DNA from 2 places in the Sphingobacterium sp. xlx-130 genome. Region 2 is predicted to be linked to the other one. Evidence: riboswitches for the same ligand, from Rfam matches in the RefSeq annotation. Region 2 holds a riboswitch; the other holds the start of a gene.

Region 1 (8,012 bases), on a different contig from region 2:
TCCTGCAGTTTATCCGCAACCTTCTTCGTGATATAGTTATTAATTTTCTTCACATTACCATCTGCCTGTAGAAATGAACGTGATACGTTTAATGGAATATCCGGAGAGTCAATAACACCGTGCAATAACATCAAAAACTCAGGAACGATATCCTTCACCTCATCTGTAATAAATACCTGACGCGAGTAAAGCTTAATCTTATTACGCTGAATTTCTAGCTCGTTCTTTATTTTCGGGAAATAAAGGATACCTGTCAGGTTGAATGGATAATCGACATTCAGATGGATCCAGAATAAAGGTTCATCCATTGACTGCGGATACAACTCGCGGTAAAAAGAAAGATAATCTTCATCTGTCAGTTCCGAAGGAGACTTCGTCCAAGCTGGATTTGTATTGTTAATAAAGTTATCAACTTCAATCGATTTGTATTTAGGTTTACCCTCTTCGTCTTCACCATCTGGCTCCGATGTAGTTTTTGTACCGAAACGAATAGGAACAGGCAAGAACTTGGCATACTTATCCAGGATCTGCTGCAACTTAAACTTATTTAAGAATTCCTCGGAATCCGCATTGATATGTAGAATAATGTCTGTTCCACGTGTCGTACGCGTACCTTCCGAAATCTCGTATGAAGTACTACCATCACAGGTCCAGTGTGCTGGTTCAGCGCCATCTTGGTAAGACAAAGAGTCAATCTCCACCTTATCTGCAACCATAAATGCCGAATAGAAACCTAAACCAAAACGCCCAATGATTTCATTCGCATCGTTGGCCTCTTTAAATTTCTCCATGAACTCAGTAGCACCTGAAAATGCAATCTGGTTGATGTATTTTTTGATCTCTTCCGCAGTCATACCAATACCGTTGTCCGATATCGTAATAGTTTTAGCTGCTTCATCAAATTTCACATCAACAACTAGCTCACCTACTTCACCATTGAACTGACCTAGCGAAGATAACCGTTTAATTTTCTGAGAGGCATCCACAGCATTAGACACCAATTCTCTTAAGAAAATCTCGTTATCAGAATATAAAAACTTTTTGATCACCGGAAAAATATTCTCGGTGTGGATCGAGATACTACCTTTTTCTTGCATATGTATTTTACTATTTAACTTTTTATTATCACAATAAACTTATCAAGGCCTGTTCCAAAGTTGACTTTAAGACAGAATGTCAGAATAACATAAGAAAAGCACTAAAATTCTGTCACTCTTATCTCTTTCAATTATACATTATCACCTCCTTATATATAGGTTTAAGACAACGGTATATCTCCTTCTGTCCAATTAGGTATTTAACTGAGATGAAATAGAGGGTTTATAGAGATTTACCTCTATTAACCCTCTACAAACCCTCTATTATAGCTCTATAAAACCACAGTAAAGTTAGAAGAATACACGGCTAAAGTAACTACTAATATCCTATGACGAAACATTGGTATAAAAACAAAAGCAGAAAATGAAAGGTTCTCTTTGTTTTTATCAAAAAGTCTACTAAATTTGTAGCGTATTCAGAATTGCAAAAGCAATACCAACCGAGTGTAGTCACCGCGGTGGTAAAATAATACGGGTTTACAACCAAAATAAACGTCTTAAAAACGCTTATTTTTCCTACCGATTTCTGGATACAATTTATGGTTTAACAAATAAATTTTTAAATTGTATGGCAACATCAATATCATTCTATCAACACTTATTAGAGAAGTTTGCACACTACTCCACCGAAGAGCTTATCCATCTCAATAATGAAACTATAAAAAGTCAAGGCTGGGGTTCTTCAAGAGCGACATTCCGTACGGCCATCATATCGGCTTTCTCCAAAAAAGGAGTTGATTTGTCCCACATCGTGACCAAAAACGATGGCTTTACCAGTATTCTATCGGTACCGGTAAAGCTTGTCGAAAACACATTGATCCCGATCAGTTGCGATTCTAAATCGTAATTGATCGGGATCAATGTGTTTTCACCCTTGGGGACTAATGGGCATGTGCTATAGCGTACAGCGCAAAAGTACCCAACCAGTGCGACCCCATATAATCATCTTGTGCAGACAGATTGGGCAACGAAAAGGCGATGTGCTCATTTGCTATTTTATTCAAATGCGACACTTGAGGAATAGCCTTGGCAATTCCGTACAGACAAGCGGCACGGCTGTAGTTCAATCCATCCAGGTGGACGAGCTTGCCGTCTGTACGATCTTTAACTACAGCTGCAGACAGGCTGAATCCCGGCTCAAATAGACTAGGCATAAATTTTTTAAGCCAACCGCTATACGATTGCTCATCTAGGATCTTACTCATTAAATATGCTTCCTCTAGACAAGGTGATAAGAAGTCATAACCACTCGGCTCATAGGCTAGATTACAATTCACGTCATTTAGAAAAAGCCGTGTGCCATGCTCTTTCAATACCGATTCAAAAGCTTTATCCCCTACCGAACGGGCATAATCCAATGACAGTGACAATCCAAAAGCCGAGTTATCATGCTGTCCGGCACGGATAGGATAGACCAATTTAGGCAGGTACTCTTTGTACCTATCGACCAATAGGTCTACCAAAGGCTGTAAATTTGATTTCCATCGCTGCGCGTCGGTATTCTCTTTCCATTGCGACAGGCTTTCCTGGAGTTTAAACAACCAAGCCCATCCATATGTACGTTCGAAACTGGTATTGTTTTTATCCTTAAAAAAAGCCAATTCCACGGCTACATTTTCCGGAGTGATATGTTGATTCAAAATAGAACGGATTTTTCCGTCCTTATCCAGATCTGGGTATTTTTGCAGGAGCTCCACAATAGACCAATAGCCATGTACCGACGAATGCCAGTCAAAACAGCCATAAAATATTGGACGCAGCTGCTTAGGCGATTTTAAGTCGTCGCTAGACCCCAATACCTGTCCTAGCTTATTCGGGTACTCCACTTCAAGACAGTGGATAGGCAATAAAAAAATTTGAGCAGCCTGTTCTTTCGTCAGGCTAATGTGTGCTGCCTCCTCCTTCGTATCCATTGGTTCCTTCCTTGCAGAATTATTACTACAATTCGAAAAAGAAATACTGCAGACAAGAGCCAAAGGCATCCATAGTTTGATTTTCATTTCGTATTTTTATTTAGCTTTAATAGATTGTTCTAAAATTATCATAATTACATTAAACTATCAAGTCATGAACATAACAGACTTAGTCACAGGAGGCATCGGCTCGAAAGCCATTTCTTCAATCGCAAATTTATTGAATATTGAAGAAAGCAAGGCAAAATGGCTCGTCGCTGCTGCCGTACCTTTAATGATTGCTGCATTAAACTATAATGCAAAAAAAGACCCTTCCAAAGAAGCGGGAATCAATAAAGCATTAGATCAACATAGTGGAGATATACTGGACCAACTGGGTGGATTGCTCGGACAAGAACCTTCTGATGATGACAATAAAATTGTCAACCATATGTTTGGTAATAATACCGAAATGGTAAAGGACAACCTTGCCGCTAAGACAGGGATATCAACGGACAAAATCGGCAATGTGCTGGCCATCTTGGCTCCTATTGTCATGGGCTATCTGGGCAAGCAAAAACAAGAACAATTCTCTGGAGGAGGCCTTGGTGATCTATTGGGAGGGCTGATTGGTGGCCAATCAAGCAGTTCCTCAGGTGGTGGAATCTTAGGCAGTATCTTAGGATCAGTACTTGGTGGGGGTTCTGGAAAGGAAGACAACACACAACAAGGATCTGCAAGCTTCGGCGGATTAGGTGATCTAGCAGGCGAATTCTTCAATAAGGATAAAGGCAATGACCAGAAAGGATCAGTACTGGATTCCTTAGCCAGCATGTTTGGCAAGTAAAAAACCTCACCAGAATGATAAACTTTTGACACGGTAAAACCGTAAGACTATTTTTCCAATCTTACGGTTTTACATTTTTACTTTTTCATTATATATAAAACCTTATTTTTGTAGCCTTGAACCTCCTTCTCCGGAGGTATCAAAGTATTCATCATATAGATGAGTTCTTTTCCTAAACAGGTTTTAAATGTCTATAAATAAAGGGTTAGTTGCTTTAGCTTTTGGTGGTCTCGCCATCGGAATGACTGAATTTACGATGATGGGTATATTACCTGACATCGCCTCAGATATTAATATCGATATTCCTACAGCCAGCAATTTGATAGGATTATACGCCTTGGGGGTAGTTGTCGGTGCTCCCACATTAGTTGCTGCCACATCCAAGTACCCTGCAAAAAAAGTACTTCTCTTCTTAATGTTGCTTTTCTTTGTCTTCAATGCGCTTTTTACCATAGCTCCCAATCATTGGAGTCTCTTCATCTCACGTTTTATATCAGGTCTGCCCCATGGAGCATTTTTTGGAATAGGTTCCGTTGTAGCCGCTAAGCTCGCTAAGCCTGGTAAGGAAGCACAGGCCATCTCCATGATGTTTACAGGTATGACAATTGCCAATCTTGCAGGTGTACCATTAGGCACCTATATTGGACACCATTATTCATGGCGGATAACCTATGCTGTTATATCTCTTTTAGGGTTAATTACGTTTCTAGCTATTTACTTTTGGATGCCTATTATCCCAGCCAATAAGAACAATAACGTCATTCAACAAATAAGCTATTTCAAACGCTGGGATGCATGGCTAATGGTAGCTGTTATCGCGATCGGGACAGGAGGTCTCTTTGCATGGATCAGCTATATTTCAAAACTAGTTACTACCGTATCTGGTCTATCTCCGGACCAGGTATCTATCATTATGGTGCTCATCGGTGCAGGTATGTTTGTCGGAAATATTGTCGGGGGCAGATTAGCAGACCGCATCTCTCCTAGCAAAGCTGCTATTGCAAGTTTTTCTGCAATGGCATGCTGTCTACTGATTCTCTTCTTTATCGCGCATATTACCGTATTAGCTTACCCTATGGCTTTCATCACCGGAATGATAGCATTCAGTATTGGCTCTCCACTACAGATGATGCTGATCAATAACGCAAAAGGAGCAGAAACCTTCGCTGCCGCAGGTGGACAGGCCTCGTTTAACATTGGTAACTCACTAGGAGCCTATTTTGGTGCTGTCCCCATAGCTTATGGCCTAACTTACAACTACCCTTCTTTAATCGGGGTGGTTATGGCTTCAACTGGCGCAGTACTAGCCCTACTATTCTATCTAAAAGTAGAGAAAAAGCAAACCGTTCGAGGTAAAAAATTCGAGAACTTAGAGGAGTTAATGAAAAGCCATTAGACTAAGAATTAAAGAGGGGACATCTCTATCCTAACCTGCTTTTTTAGAATCTTACATTTATGTTCTATAGAGCATCATGAGGGCAGGATATTGCTTTGGCTACCCATGCTCCGGTACTAAAACAGCCTTGCAACAAATAGCCCCCCGTTGGCGCTTCCCAATCAATCATCTCCCCTACACAGTGAACTTTCGGAAATCTATATAAAGCGAGATTCTCGTCAAGCTCTTCAAAAGAAACCCCGCCTGCGGTAGAGATTACTTCTTCAATAGGCCTTAAGCCTGTAACATGAATCGGGTATCGCTTGATCGCCATAGCGAGTGACCTGGAATCTATAAACACATCTTTGTCCAATCTTTTCAAAAGGGCAATAGCTGTTTTCGACAGCTTTACTTTGGTTTTCAATAGAGATACCACACTTCCGACTCCTGTAAGCTTGTCCATGATACTATCTACCGACATATTGGGCTTTAGATCAATCTCCAACTCTAAGGGGAAAATATCTTTTCTGGTAAATCTATTCATGTGATAAAGAGGCCCCCCTTCTACTCCATAACTTGTAAATACAATTTCACCAAGCTTAGTATAGCTTTTATAGCGAATTTGTATGTTCTTCAACGCCTGCCCTTCGATATCACTCCAATCTTCTTCTGTGTTATACCCCGAATTAGCCGATTCGAGGGGTGTTACATTAATTCCCTTTTGCTCCAACATCGACACCCAAGAGGCATCAGACCCAGTCTTTTTCCAAGAAGCACCTCCTAATCCCAAAATAAGCTTTTCATACTTAAAGGCTAAAATTTCGCCTTTATGACGCAGATATACATTGTTCACATCAAAATCTACCAGTTGAAATTGATAGAACACGGATACCTCCAATTCTTTAAGGTAGACGAGCCAAGCCTGCAATACCTGAATAGGCTTGATGTGCCTTTCAGGAAATATTTTACCCGAGCTCCCCACGTAGGTAGGAATACCTATTTTAGAAAGCCAGGTTACAGTTGCTTTATTATCGAAAGACCTAACGATGTCTCGAACAAAAGCTGTAGCATATTTCTCTACAAAGGCATCTATAGGTTCGCTATGTGTAAGGTTAAAACCGCCATCTCCTGCTACCAAAAACTTTCGTGCCGCCGCTTTGTTCTGTTCATAGACATGTACTTTATAGCCTTGGATCGCCAACTGTTGAGCCGCCATCAGTCCTGCGGGCCCTGCACCAATAATGATAATGGGATTACGACTCATCGAAACTTCTGCTATTAGTGTACTCTACTTTTAAATAGTTTGCCCTTAATATCCTTGGATAGGTCTATCAGGTAACCATTAAATACAGCATAGTGCAGCTTTCCTGTCGCATCGCCTATATAAAAATTGGCAGTACCTCCTAGATCCATGCTCGTAGTGGGGAAAAATTGCTTCTGTGTAAAGAAATGAATCGGGTAGTTATGCAGACTACTCGCCTTACTACTTCCGATCGTCTTGACAGGGACTGCCATGATTCCTTTTTTCAGCAAATCAAAGGCATCTTTCTGAGAAAGCACAGAGGCGCTATCCAATACCAAAGTCGAAGACTTGGCCGGGATAAACTGCAAACCTTTGACATCGACTTCATCGTAACCAAAAGATTCCTGGAGATCGCCTATGTCTTCGATACGACCACGCACAAAATAATCCCGATCGACCGTTGTCTCTCCTCTACGGATAGCTATATCTGTCCGAAATTCTGTAGAGTCTGTGTTTATAGATAAATTACGAATGACGACATCGTGTAGTTGCGAAGCATTAAAGGGTATCTTTTCGTAGTCTTGGACTTCATATTGTCCATATGAACCTTCCGCAATTTGAACTAAGGCATTGAGAATAATGATAAAATTCAACTTTCGTATTTCTTGCTTTTCAACGTCATCTTTACGCCCACCAGATTCAATCAGAACTGTACTTGCCCCCCAGGACTGAAAATTGTCTCCAAAACCTCTTGGCGTATGTGCGTCATCGTATTTGGCTACAGCATCAGGTATATACTGTTGAAGTAGACTATTCATCCCAACAATTATTTTCATAGCATCTCCCCTCACCTCGTTGATTTCCCTTTCGTAATTATATGCAGGAGCCAACAAAGAGATCTGTACTGGATTGCTTTTTTCCGGAACATTATAGTAAATATTTTGGTCATGTAGGTTAAAACCGTACCTCGGTTTCACAATCTTAGCCCGTTCTTTTAGTAAAGCGCCCTCTACCGTCTGCCCTGCACGGGCATCTCTGTTCATATCGATACTTTGGGCAGTGCGTCGGGTAAACCGTTCGGCACCATCTGGATTTAACATCGGGATAAAGTGAAGATTCAACTTTGTTTTTAACAAGTCTCGGACTGCATCTTGTCCATCTGCTTTCCCTTCCAGGAAATTAAACAAATCAAACAAGGCCATTGTCGCAGTGGGTTCATCTCCGTGCATCTGCGACCAAAGCATGACGACTTTATCTCCAACACCGTATTGCAGCTCATAAATAGCTCTTCCTTCAAAGGATTTGCCGATAAGAGTAACTTCCAGCACAGCTCTTTCTTTATGTTTTTGTACTAAGGAGTCTACATCTGCATGCTTGAAACGACGATGCTGTAAAACAGACTCTTTATAGGTATTATGTAGGGTATTGTAAGTGGTGGTATCCAAATTCATAGCTGAAGAATAATCCGAAGCAGGTGTTTTTGTGCCTTCACAGGTTGTAATGGCACCGATAGTTAAAATTAGGGCAAAAAGCTTCATATGTAATTCATTTGATTTTC
Region 2 (8,012 bases):
AACGCCCCACAAAACAAATGCAAGTAACGCTATTCCCACACCGATCGTCTTAAGCGTCCCCTGCCAATTAACCTGTTTTGCCTTTTTAAAGTACACGATCAAAGCCAGCACTGGAATTGTCAAAAGATTCAATAGATGTACACCAATAGACAATCCGATCACAAAAGCGATCACCAACAACCATTTATTGGCATTTTCCTGATCTACTCTCGACTCCCATTTCAGGATTAACCAAAATACGATGGCCGTACATAGGGACGACATAGCATACACTTCTGATTCTACGGCCGAATACCAAAAACTATCGGTAAAACTATATGCCAAAGCTCCTACAGCTCCCGCACCCAGTATTTGAAAACTAGCCATATCAGTCGACTCCTTTCCACTGGAAAGAAGCACCTTTTTTGATAGCGCGGTGATCGTCCAGAATAAAAAAACAATAGTAAGTCCGCTACATACCGCAGACCCCACATTCATCCAAAAAGCAACTTTCGAGACATTACCCATTGCCAGATTCGAAAATAGGTTTTGAATAAGAAGAAACAATGGGGCGCCTGGCTGATGAACGACCTGTAGCTTATAGGCCGAGGCAATGAACTCCCCCGTATCCCACCAGCTATTAAACCGATCGGCCGTAGCGATATAAACCGCTGCGGCCACGAGACCACATAGCCAGCCGATCAAGTTATTTGCTTTGTTATAAGTCATCCGTGCATTAATTTAGATTATCAGTAAATAAATCTACATAACACGCTTCATAACAACCAATTGTTAACAAATTTTAACACAAATACAACGAAGCGAAGCAATCTACCCCCTGATAGGATAGATTGCTTCGCTCTTCAAATACAAACATATAAAATTAACAATCAACCATTGATCAATAATCCTTAACATTTACGCTAACTGTTCGACAATCCGCTTTGTGGGCCCAGGGCTGCTCATCGTATAAAAATGTAATACTGGAGCACCAAAATCTATCAATTCCCGACACATATTCACCATCCACTCCTGACTGACCTGATGCACATCTACATTAGTCTTACAAGCATCCACAGCATCACTCAACTCTTCTGGAATATCCAAATGAAATATCTTAGGCAAAGCTATCAGCTGCTTCTTTGAAGTCAAGGGCTTCAATCCTGGAATAATAGGCACATGAATACCATTGTCCCTACATTTAAGGACAAACTCTTTGTACTTATCAATATTATAGAACATCTGGGTCACGATAAATTCTGCTCCCATCTCCACTTTTTTCTTTAACCATTTGAAGTCCGTATTAAAGTTCGGCGACTCAAAGTGCTTTTCAGGATAGCCAGCTACACCAATACAAAAGTCCGTCTGTTCCGAGCTCTCTACATCTTCATGCAGGTAATGCCCCCCATTCATATCCTTTACTTGCTGTAATAGATCCGTAGCATAAGCATGTCCACCTGGCGTAGGAATGAAATCAGCGTCTCCCCTACGGGCATCTCCCCGTAACACCAAAACGTTGTCAATACCCAAGAAATTTAGATCTATCAATGCATTCTCTGTTTCCTCTTTGGTAAAACCACCACAGATAAGATGAGGTACAGCATCCACCTTATATTTATTCATTATTGCGGCGCATATCGCTACCGTTCCAGGGCGTTTACGATAGGCAACACGCTCTAACAAACCATTAGCATGTTCCTTATACAGGTAATCCTCCCGGTGATAAGTCACATCAATAAAAGGAGGGTTAAATTCCATTAACTCATCCATTGTATTAAAAATACTTTGGATCCCTTTGCCCTTAGCAGGCGGAAGAAGTTCAAACGAGAACAAAGTCTTCCCATCAGCCTGTTTAATATGGTCGATAATCTTCATACAATTGTTTTTAGGCTAAGAGAAAGCACACAAAGACCTTGTGATTCTGCAGCTTATCTTTTCCGCCAACTGGTGGATAGAATGTAGCACCTTGAACAGCGTCAGGTTGCTAAGGCTTCTTCGGGTCTATTCCCTCGGCCTTTCTCTATAAGCTCTGCTAATATCGGTGTTAAAAGTGGAAAGTAAAAATGAAAAAGTAAAAAATTACTCTTTGTACAGATCGACCAATCCCTCAGGAAGCTCTACTTCAATGATTTCTTCATCGGGATCAATCCCTAGAATCAAATCATCGGAGAGTGGAAACATCAATTCTTTACCATCGATATCTACCGTAGCTATAAACTGCTGCGGCATCTCCTGCACTTCAATAATTTCTCCGAGTTCACCATGCTCTTCGTCAATGACCAAGTACCCCACTAAATCTGTATACCGGAAATCATCTGGATCCCGTTCCGGCATCTTATCATTCGGCAGGTACATTTTTTTACGGACCAACACCTGCGCTTTATCAATATGATCTACATCTTCAAATGTAGCATATGCGGTACTGTTGTTATGAAGCTTGATCTGATCCACAAAATAAGGAACCAACTTCTTATTCACCTCTAAAAAGATAATCTCGAAGTCCAGTTCATTATAATCCTCAAATTCAAAAAACAATTGCACCTCCCCTTTGAGTCCTCTGGTTTTACTTACATATCCGATGTAAAAGCTTTCTTCTATGGTCATTCTATCAAATTAAAAGTCAAAAATAAAAATTAAAAAAGAAAAACTTTCATGATTCCAATGAATCATCAACGGAGATGAAAGTTCTTGATGGCCTATGGTCCGAACGAAGCGAGCTCATTGACTCCTTAAAAAACATGAAATGATCAATAAAATATACAGCTTCAGAAAAAAATGGTCGGCCCATAATATGAACCGACCATTTTTCTTTGAATACTTTATGAAAGATTAACCTTCAGTTTCTTCTGTGTTTTCAGCAGTTTCAGTTACTTCTTCAGCAACTTCTTCTACTGGTGCATTTTTTGCAGCTACAGCGGCAGCTTTTTCTTCTTTTTTCTTAGCCTCAGCTACTAAAGCTGCTTTTTTAGCTTCTTCTTTAGCATTTGCAAGACCAGATTTTTTACCTTCAATCTTAGCAGTGTTACCTTCAGCCCAGTTCGTAAAAAGCTCTTCAGCTTTAGCCTCATCAAAAGCTCCTTTTTTCACACCACCTTGCAAGTGTTTTTTGTACAACACACCTTTGTAAGAAAGGATAGCACGTGCTGTGTCTGTAGGTTGAGCACCTTTGTTCATCCAATCTAAAGCTTTTTCGAAATCTAAAACGATAGTTGCTGGATTAGTGTTTGGGTTGTAAGAACCTAAACGCTCGATGAATTTACCATCACGTGGTGCACGTGAGTCTGCTACTACTACGTGGTAAAAAGGTTTTCCTTTTTTACCATGTCTTTGCAATCTGATTTTAGTTGCCATGTTTAATTATTATTTATGTATTCAACATATCCCCCGTACTGTATGTAAGAGGGGACGCAAAGATAACAATAAAAAGTAAAAAATAAAAACCGAGCTTGCGAGTTCAACGAAGTTAATTAAAAAGACAAACTGATTTTTAATCACTTAATACTGCTATAGGCAAAAAGTCTACCCTCCAAAATAATTAGCTTATAGCCTATTGCTTATCGCTTAAAGTCTCTTTTGAATTTCCCATTTTTAATTTTTACTTTGTAGGATGAACAATGTCGCTCCTCTCCGAATTCTTAAAGCATCTGCCGGTTCTGGTAAGACTTTCAGTCTCACCCTCCATTACCTATCCCTATTACTGGTCAATGAAAACAGCTATCGTGAGATTTTAGCCGTTACCTTTACCAATAAAGCTACGGCAGAGATGAAAGAACGTATTCTCTCTGTGTTACAAGGTTTGGCAATCGGTGATAACAGCGGAAAAATAAAAAGTTTCAGAGATTTGTTAATTGAACAGAATCCAAGCTGGAACGCAGCCTCACTTCAACAAAAAGCACACCGTGTATATCGAAAAATCTTACACGACTATAGCCACTTTACCATCAGTACGATTGATGGATTCTCTCAGAAGGTAATCCGGTCGTTTACTTACGAATTGAACCTTGATGCGGGTTATAAGATCGAAATGAACACCAATAAGGTGAAGGCCGATCTAACCATCATGCTCAATCAGTTATTAGATGAACGACCAGATCTATTGGATTGGATTATTGGTTATGCAGAAAAAAAAATCAGTAATAACGAGAATTGGAATTACAGAAATCAACTTGCACAGTTAGCGGGTTTAATTTTTTCCGAAAATTTTCAGGAGTTCGATGGTGCTCTGGTATCGGCAGATACCAACCGGGTATTCAATCTGCTTAACACAGAGGTCATAGACAAGACCCAATCCTATCTAGATGCTGTCAGCCACACGATAACATCTTTTCAAGATACCTATCGAACATTGCAGATCCAAGCGGATAACATGAAGGGCAAATCCCGCAACAAATTGGTCTCAGCGTACAAGGTATCCCCTCGTGTCCATAAGCTCTCCTTATCAGACCTCGACAAAGTCATGGAACGATTTATAGCACTTATTGACAATGAAGAAGCATTTACGGATGTAAATAAAAACGTACAGCACGATTACATACACGCATTTCAACCTGTATTACAACAGTTTATAGAACTCCAAAACCTGACACCTATATACATCGCTTATCAGGCCGTTCAAGGCAACTTATATTACCTCCGACTGCTAAAAGAAATGTCTGACCTTTTAAGCATCTGGCGCAAAGAAAATGCTGCGCAGTTGATTTCAGATTCACAGATTCTATTAAACAAGCTGGGGCTTGACAACAACAACGATCCTACCTTTATTTGGGAAAAAATAGGTAATCGCTACAATTACTTCCTGTTTGATGAGTTTCAGGACACTTCCCGGATTCAATGGAAAAACTATAGTCCGCTATTATTGAATGCACTTGGTAATACGGAAGGAAAGCAACATGAACACCTTATTGTCGGAGATGTCAAACAAAGTATTTACCGCTGGCGTAACGGCGATTGGCGGATCCTATTGCAGCAAGTAGAAGATCAAGTCAGCAACTCATTTCATCTATCCGAAATAACAAAGAAAACTTTTATCGAGAATGGTATACTAGATACCAATTACAGAAGTCTTCCTAATATCATTCGGTTCAACAACTATGTGTACGAACAAATTCCAAGACATCTACAGCAGGTACTGAATGACAAAATCTCCGACGAACTCTCTGACGAAGGGCTACGTTGGTGGCGTAATGAACAGAATGACAGCATGCTCATTCGAGCCTATGAAAACAGCAGTCAGCTCATTCCTGAACAAAAAAGTAACACCCCCGCAGAACAAGGCTCTATCGAGATTGATTATCTCCCCGTCAACGATGGCCGATTCAGGGCCAATCAGGTATTAGAGCAAGCGACGGATAATCTCTGTCAAAAGATAGGCGAATGGATTACCTCAAAAAGATATAAGGCCAAACAAATTGGCATATTAGTTCGAAGCAATGCACAGGCCATGCTCGTCATCCAGAAATTAATGGAATACAAGAATGTACACGAGCTGTCTTTTGATGTTATTTCAGGAGATGCGCTAGCTTTAGCATCAAATGACGCCGTAATCTTGCTGACAGAAACACTAAAAGCATTTGTCCATAACTCAGATCTGCATATCATTCATCATGCCCGTATAGCCTATCTATATCAGTTAATCCAGACCGGACAAGCCTTTGATTCTACAGTATGGCTGCAGTTCAAGGCTAATGACATTCAATCGTTGGACGGAATACTGCCAGAACAACTCCTCACAAACTGGGGGGCATGGCAAAAACTCCCCCTCATCCACCTGGTAGAGAAGCTTATAGAGATCTATGGTTTCACTTCCGAGAACAATATACACCTACCGTATATCCTTACTTTTAAGGATGTAGTGGGCAACTTTACGTCCAGTGGAGAAAGAGGAATCACGCAATTCCTTGATTTTTGGGAAGAGGATGGCAACAGAGTAGTCCTCCCATCCAGTGGCAAAATCAATGCTATTGAAGTGACCACAATACATAAGTCCAAAGGACTAGCTTATGATGTCGTCATGATCCCTTTCTGTGCTTGGGGAATTGATGGTATGCTCAATGGCGACTTTTGGATCAATACCGAAAACTCTCCCTTTGCACAACTGGGTAAAATACCGATCAAATACAACAGTAATATCGGTCGTTCAATTTTTTACAAGCAGTACTATGAAGAAATGTTATTTAACTACATGGATGCGCTCAACACCCTTTACGTAGCTACCACACGCGCCGTCGAACATCTCTATATTACAGCTCCAGGCTTTAAAGAAGTGGTAGATAAAAAGACTGGTGCGATTACCGGGTTAGACATTAAAAATGAACTGATCTCAGATGTGTTGTACCAAGTGCTGGAATATAACGGTGCTCCATTTCAACTGCAAGAAGGTCGCATAAAAATAGACCAGATTATTACAAAAACCACCGAGTCTATTCCTGTTAGCGATACAGCTTCTTCCATTGCTTTAAAAAGCTACCCCATCTCCAAAGCACTGGAAACAGCATTAAGCAAATCAAGCCGAAGGACCATCAATACCATCCTCATGATGGAAAAAGCCTCGCAATATGGCATACTAGCACACGAGATAATGGCGGAAGCCTCTAAAGAAAGTGATATAGCCCGCATTATAGCACGATACATAGATGAAGGTGTGCTTGCTCTTGAAAACAAGGAAATTTTAGAAAAGGAAATCCACCAGATCTGGCATCATCCCCAAATCCACCCTTGGCTCATCGGCAACCATAAAATTTGGAATGAATCAGCTATAATTACTTCCGATGGAAGAACCTTAAGACCCGATAAAGTTTTTACCAATACCGAAGAAACCATCGTATTGGACTTCAAATTCACCAGTGACAACTATATCGAGCATAAAACACAAGTAGACCAGTATATGAAAGCACTTCAAAATCTAGGTTACAAACAAGTCAAGGGCTATTTGTATTATGCCAAAATAAATGAGCTCCTCGAAGTCAAGTAGGTAAAGTAATATCTCAATACTCATATCTTATATCTCAATACTATAAACATGGTTCCATTTTTAAAAATAGTCGCCGAAGATATTCAGAAGCGTTTCGGTAATGACCTTTCTGAAATAGCTATTGTTTTTAACAATAAGCGTCCCATTACCTACCTGAAGAAACATCTCGCAGACACTTACAGGCAAGCGATCTGGTCCCCTCAGTTCTTTACTATTCAGGAATTCTTTGCGCTTTCGTCCAACGCTGAACAAGTTAGTCAACTGACACAATTTTTCTACCTCTTTGAGTTGCACAACGAACTTCTAGAGCAAGAAGGATTGACACCTGAATCACTGGAAGAATTTTATCCCATTGCAGAAATCATCTTAAGTGACTTTAGTCAATTGGACTACGATCTGGTCAATATTGATCATATTTTCATGGAATTATACGACACCAGTCGTATTGATATCGAATTTCAACACCTAACAACCGAACAACAAAACTTTATCCGGCAGTTTTGGCAATCTTTCAATATGGCAGGCCATACCGGAGTGCAGCAACGTTTCTTAAAACTTTGGAAACGACTACCTGTACTTTATAAGAATTTCAAAACCAAGCTACAGTCTCTGAAACAGAGCAATTTTCCTACAATTTATCGCAATCTTGTAGAGCGGACTACGGACAATCCTGATTTCTTAGCTTCGTATAAAAAGATTCTATTTGTAGGATTCAATGCTTTGAACAATGCAGAAGCGCAACTATTCAAACGTTGGCAAGAAGAAGATCGTGCATTATTCTACTTTGATACAGACACTTATTATCTAGAGGACACGCAACAGGAAGCCGGATTATTTATTCGCCGTAATATTTTTCAAACGGGGTTAATAAACGCTATCAAAGATAGCGGCAATTCTATTGGAAACCGAAAAGACGCCGTCCATCTTTATGCTTCGACGGGAAAAGTAAGCCAGACAAAGCTGCTTCATCAGATCCTCTTAGAGCAAGATCTGGAAGGCAAGAGCGCTGCTATACTATTAGCGGACGAAACACTATTAGTCCCTCTACTGCAAAGTCTTCCCG

What was found. Region 2 has a riboswitch for S-adenosylmethionine ahead of G7B18_RS14630 (methylenetetrahydrofolate reductase). Riboswitches for the same ligand answer to the same signal wherever they lie in the genome.
Region 1: another riboswitch for S-adenosylmethionine. It lies ahead of G7B18_RS04865 (5-oxoprolinase); the one in region 2 lies ahead of G7B18_RS14630 (methylenetetrahydrofolate reductase).

Annotation. Positions count from the first base shown of each region.
Region 1 is NZ_WFKN01000003.1:355,233-363,244, forward strand. It holds gene htpG (molecular chaperone HtpG) at 1-1,097, opposite strand, end outside; SAM-I-IV-variant riboswitch at 1,505-1,598, shown strand; gene G7B18_RS04865 (5-oxoprolinase) at 1,666-1,944, shown strand; gene G7B18_RS04870 (DUF2891 domain-containing protein) at 1,979-3,097, opposite strand; gene G7B18_RS04875 (DUF937 domain-containing protein) at 3,165-3,836, shown strand; gene G7B18_RS04880 (MFS transporter) at 4,024-5,232, shown strand; gene G7B18_RS04885 (NAD(P)/FAD-dependent oxidoreductase) at 5,297-6,475, opposite strand; gene G7B18_RS04890 (M14 family zinc carboxypeptidase) at 6,490-7,992, opposite strand.
Region 2 is NZ_WFKN01000008.1:159,984-167,995, reverse strand. It holds gene G7B18_RS14635 (protein O-mannosyl-transferase family) at 1-708, opposite strand, end outside; gene G7B18_RS14630 (methylenetetrahydrofolate reductase) at 898-1,854, opposite strand; SAM riboswitch class I at 1,905-2,008, opposite strand; gene rimM (ribosome maturation factor RimM) at 2,059-2,583, opposite strand; gene G7B18_RS14620 (30S ribosomal protein S16) at 2,809-3,330, opposite strand; gene G7B18_RS14615 (UvrD-helicase domain-containing protein) at 3,587-6,949, shown strand; gene G7B18_RS14610 (PD-(D/E)XK nuclease family protein) at 6,998-8,012, shown strand, end outside.